DNA from 2 places in the Streptomyces sp. NPDC093600 genome. Region 1 is predicted to be linked to the other one. Evidence: riboswitches for the same ligand, from Rfam matches in the RefSeq annotation. Region 1 holds a riboswitch; the other holds the start of a gene.
The links. A riboswitch is a leader RNA that binds a small molecule or an ion and turns the genes downstream of it on or off. The one in region 1 is predicted to bind glycine.
Positions count from the first base shown of each region.

Region 2: another riboswitch for glycine. It lies ahead of gcvP (aminomethyl-transferring glycine dehydrogenase); the one in region 1 lies ahead of gcvT (glycine cleavage system aminomethyltransferase GcvT).

Region 1 covers NZ_JBIWIU010000012.1:198,309-200,484, reverse strand. Annotated here, with positions in the region: gene gcvT (glycine cleavage system aminomethyltransferase GcvT) at 1-840, opposite strand, end outside; glycine riboswitch at 991-1,102, opposite strand; gene ACIRB4_RS26580 (AAA family ATPase) at 1,242-1,907, shown strand; gene ACIRB4_RS26575 (enhanced serine sensitivity protein SseB) at 2,037-2,176, shown strand, end outside.
Region 2 covers NZ_JBIWIU010000017.1:101,974-104,149, forward strand. Annotated here, with positions in the region: gene gcvP (aminomethyl-transferring glycine dehydrogenase) at 1-848, opposite strand, end outside; glycine riboswitch at 1,027-1,125, opposite strand; gene ACIRB4_RS29845 (PRC-barrel domain-containing protein) at 1,239-1,601, shown strand; gene ACIRB4_RS29850 (DNA polymerase IV) at 1,727-2,176, opposite strand, start outside.

The sequences.
Region 1 (2,176 bases):
CTCCAGCGCCTCGCGGCCGACGAAGCGGCCGTCGTTGGTCGTCTTCTCGAACTTGACCACCCGGCCGAGACCGGCGTCGAACGGCGTCAGGGAGGTGGTCAGCTCGTGCCCGTAGAGCGGCATGCCCGCCTCCAGGCGGAGCGTGTCACGGCAGGACAGACCGCAGGGGATCAGACCGACCGGGGCGCCGGCCTCCGTCAGCGCCTTCCAGACGCCCTCGGCGTGCTCGGGCTTCAGGAACAGCTCGAAGCCGTCCTCGCCGGTGTAGCCGGTACGGGCGATCAGCGCGGGGACCCCGGCGACCGTGCCGGGCAGACCGGCGTAGTACTTCAGCCCGTCCAGGTCGGCGTCGGTCAGCGACTTCAGGATGCCGGGGGACTCGGGGCCCTGGACGGCGATCAGCGCGTAGGCGTCACGGTCGTCACGCACGTCGGCGTCGAAGCCGGCCGCCCGCTCGGTGAGCGCGTCCAGGACGATCTGCGCGTTGGAGGCGTTGGCGACGATCATGTACTCGCGCTCCTGGAGCCGGTACACGATCAGGTCGTCCAGGATGCCGCCGTCCTCCTGGCAGATCATCGTGTAGCGGGCCCGGCCCACGCCCACCGTGGAGATGTTGCCGACCAGCGCGAAGTCGAGCAGCTCGACGGCCTGCGGCCCGGCGACGGTGATCTCCCCCATGTGGGAGAGGTCGAAGAGACCCGCCTTCGTGCGGACGGCGTTGTGCTCGTCCCGCTCGCTGCCGTAACGCAGCGGCATGTCCCAGCCCGCGAAGTCGGTCATGGTCGCGCCCAGGGAGCGATGCAGGGCATCGAGGGCAGTCAGGCGGGGTGCAGTGCTCATGGGTGTGGCTCCCGGATCCCAGGGCGAAAAAAATCATGACGGACGAGGACGATCCTCCCCATCTGTCATGGAACCTGAGAGGTTCACCGAGAGCATCCTCGGCTTGCACCTTGGGTGGGGCGCGACGACGCGCCCGCTTTTCAGATCTGCCTCATCCGCGCGGTACGGGGCCTGAGAGATTCAAGGGAGGGTCTTGCTCCTTCGGCGCCCGGACTGCTACAGCACTGCTACAGCCTGTCCGGGACTCTCCCGCGCGGATTCGAGCGGCCGGTATGTGGTTGTGTGCGCTTGGCGCGCACATCATTGCACGCGGGTCCTGATCGGCAAATCGCTTGTGCCTCATTACCGTCTCTTTACACTTCTTGGGGAAGGGTCTTCAGGACCCGACAGGGGGAGAAGCGATGACGTTCCAGCGAACCGGCGCCTACGCGGCCACCGGCATACCGGCCCAGCGCGCCCGGGCCAGGACCCGCCGCCGCGCCGCCGCGCGCCTGCTCCGCGACCTGCGCGACCGGGACGGGCGCGGCCCGAGCGTGCTCGCCTTCGCCGCCGGCGACCTGGTGGTCGTCTCCGGGCTGCCCGGCAGCGGCAAGTCGACGCTGCTGCGCCAGGCCGCCGACGGACGCGGCATCGACTCGCAGGACGCCCGCGAGCGCTGGGAGGCGCGGATGCCCCGCTTCCTGCCGTACGCCGTCTACCGCCCGCTGGTACGCGTCTCGCACTACGCCGGGCTGCGCCGCGCCCTGCGCGCCGGCCGGAGCGTGATAGTCCACGACTGCGGCACCCAGTCCTGGGTGCGCAACTGGCTCGCCCGCGAGGCCCGCCGCCGCGGCCGCTCCCTGCATCTGGTCCTGCTCGACGTCACCCCCGCCGCCGCCCGCGAGGGCCAGCGGGAGCGGGGCCGCGGGGTGTCCGGGTACGCCTTCGCCCGCCACCGCCGGGCGGTCGGCCGGCTGCTGCGCTCCGTCGAGGCGGGCCGGCTGCCCCGCGGCTGCGCCTCGGCGACCCTGCTCGACCGGGACGCCGCGGGCGCACTCCGGAAGATCGCCTTCCGGGACACGCACTGACCGGCGGGGGAGCGGCGGCGTCCCGGACCGGCCCGCTCCGTACGCTTGTGGCCACGACGGCGCCGGGGCGGCGTTAGGGTTCTGCCCCGAGGGCGCGTGACCAGACGCGTGAGAAGGGGAAACCAGACCGTGGACGTTACGTGGCCGGGCAATGAGCTCGAAGAGGTACTGGCCGCCTCGCTCGGCAATCCCGCCGCGGGCGGCCGGCTCGTCGAGGTCCTCGGCCGCAGCCCCGTCTGGGTGCCGCTGCCCAACGGCGGCAGCCCCGA
Region 2 (2,176 bases), on a different contig from region 1:
ATCGGGACGCCGAAGCGCTGGGTCGTGCCGACGGCGATGTCCGCGCCCAGCTCGCCGGGCGAGGTGAGCAGCGTGAGCGCCAGCAGGTCGGCGGCGACGGTGACGATCGCGCCGAGCTCGTGGGCGGCGTCGATGACCGGCTTGATGTCCCGGACGGCGCCGGAGGCCCCCGGGTACTGGATCAGCACACCGAAGACACCGCGCTCGGCGATGTCGGCGGGGATTCCCTCGCTCAGATCGGCGACGACGACCTCGACGCCGGTCGGCTCGGCCCGGGTCTCGATGACGGCGATGGTCTGGGGCAGGGCGTCGGCGTCCACGAGGAAGACGCCGTTCTTGACCTTGCCGACGCGCCGGGACAGGGCCATGGCCTCGGCGGCCGCGGTGCCCTCGTCGAGCAGCGAGGCGCCGGAGGTGGGCAGACCGGTGAGGTCGGCGACCATGGTCTGGAAGTTGAGCAACGCCTCCAGACGGCCCTGCGAGATCTCCGGCTGGTAGGGCGTGTACGCGGTGTACCAGGCGGGGTTCTCCATGACGTTCCGGAGAATCACCGGCGGGGTGAAGGTGCCGTAGTAGCCCAGGCCGATCATCGGGGCGAGGACCTGGTTGCGGTCGGCGAGCCCGCGCAGCTCGGCGAGGACCTCGGCCTCGGTGCGGGCGGCGGGAAGGCCGAGCGCCTCGGCGCTCTTGATCACGTCCGGCACGGCGGCGGCCGTGAGCTCGTCGAGGGAGCCGTAGCCGACCTGCGCGAGCATCTTGGCCCGGGCTTCGGCGTCGGGCCCGATGTGCCGCTGTTCGAACGGGATGCCCTGCTCGAGCTCGGAGAGCGGAATGCGGTGGGCGGTCATGTACGGAGGCCTCCTGGTCGTCACGACCTGCGAGGGGCACCACGGCGCGGGTGCCCGGACGGCCTCCCCCTCTGTCATCTCAACCTGAGAGTTTCACCGGCACGCCGAAGGGCACGCCGGCTTTCACCGTCGGTGAGAGCGGATGCCGTCGGACGCCCGCCCTGCTTTCCAGAGTGACCTCGTCCGTGCGGTACAGGGGCCTGAGAGATTCCGGGGAGGATTTGCTCCTTCGGCGCCTCCGGAATTTCTCTCCGGAGGACTCTCCCGCACGGGGTCGACAGCCACAGCCAGCCTACCAGCGCGGTTCCCGCTCCCATCGCTCAAGTGGCCGACATCCCAGATGTGCACTTTCGTAGTCTTTGAAGACCAGTCGCGACAGTTGGAGGGACCGTGCAGACCGACATCGATCCGCGCAGCCTGATCGGCCGCAAGGCGTTCGACCGCGACGGCAACAAGATCGGCACCGTGGACGAGGTGTACCTCGACGACGCGACGGGCGTGCCGGAGTGGGCCGCGGTCCGCACGGGCCTGTTCAGCCGGGACGCCTTCGTCCCTCTGGAGCCCAGCGAACTGGTCGAGGACGGCCTCCACGTCCCGTACGAGCGGGCTCTGATCAAGGACGCCCCCGACTTCGGCGTGGGCCGCCATCTCTCCCCGGAGCAGGAGCTCCAGCTCTACCGCCACTACAACATCGCCCTGCCGCCGGTGCCGGACCACGACTTCGGCCACCTGGCGGGCCAGGAGGAGGCCTGACCGGCCCCTCCGGCATCTCCAGCCCCGTTCGCCCCGGGGGCCGCGCGTCGCGGCCTTCCGGGGCGACCGCTTGCCCGCGGGAGCAACCCTCCCTGTCGGCACACCCGTGTGCGGCAGGCCGGCTCCTAGGCGACCGCCGCCGTCCCCGCCCCGCCCCCCACCAGCGGCAGCGGGTCCGCCGGCTCCAGGTCCGGGTCGTCGACGGGGAAGGTCCGCACCCGGCCCGGCCCCGACCCCGGCTCCTCGAAGCGCACGGTGACCCGCCCGACCCCGCTTCCCTGCACCCACCCGGCGCCGTACACCGCGTGCCGTACGTCGTGCCCGGGCGCCCAGCGCCGCTCGGCCGGCGCCTCCGGCTCGACCGCCTCCGGCGCCACGGACGCCTCCCCCGGCTCGTCCTCCGACGGCGGCTCCGCCGCCTCCGCCTGCGCGAACAGGTCCTCCTGCGTGTAGTCCGCCAGCCCGCTGACCCCCACGCCCAGCAGCCGCACCCCGCCCGTCGTGTCCACCCCCTCGAGCAGCCGGCCCGCCGCCTCCCGCACCACCACCGGATCGTCCGTGGGCCCGCGCAACGT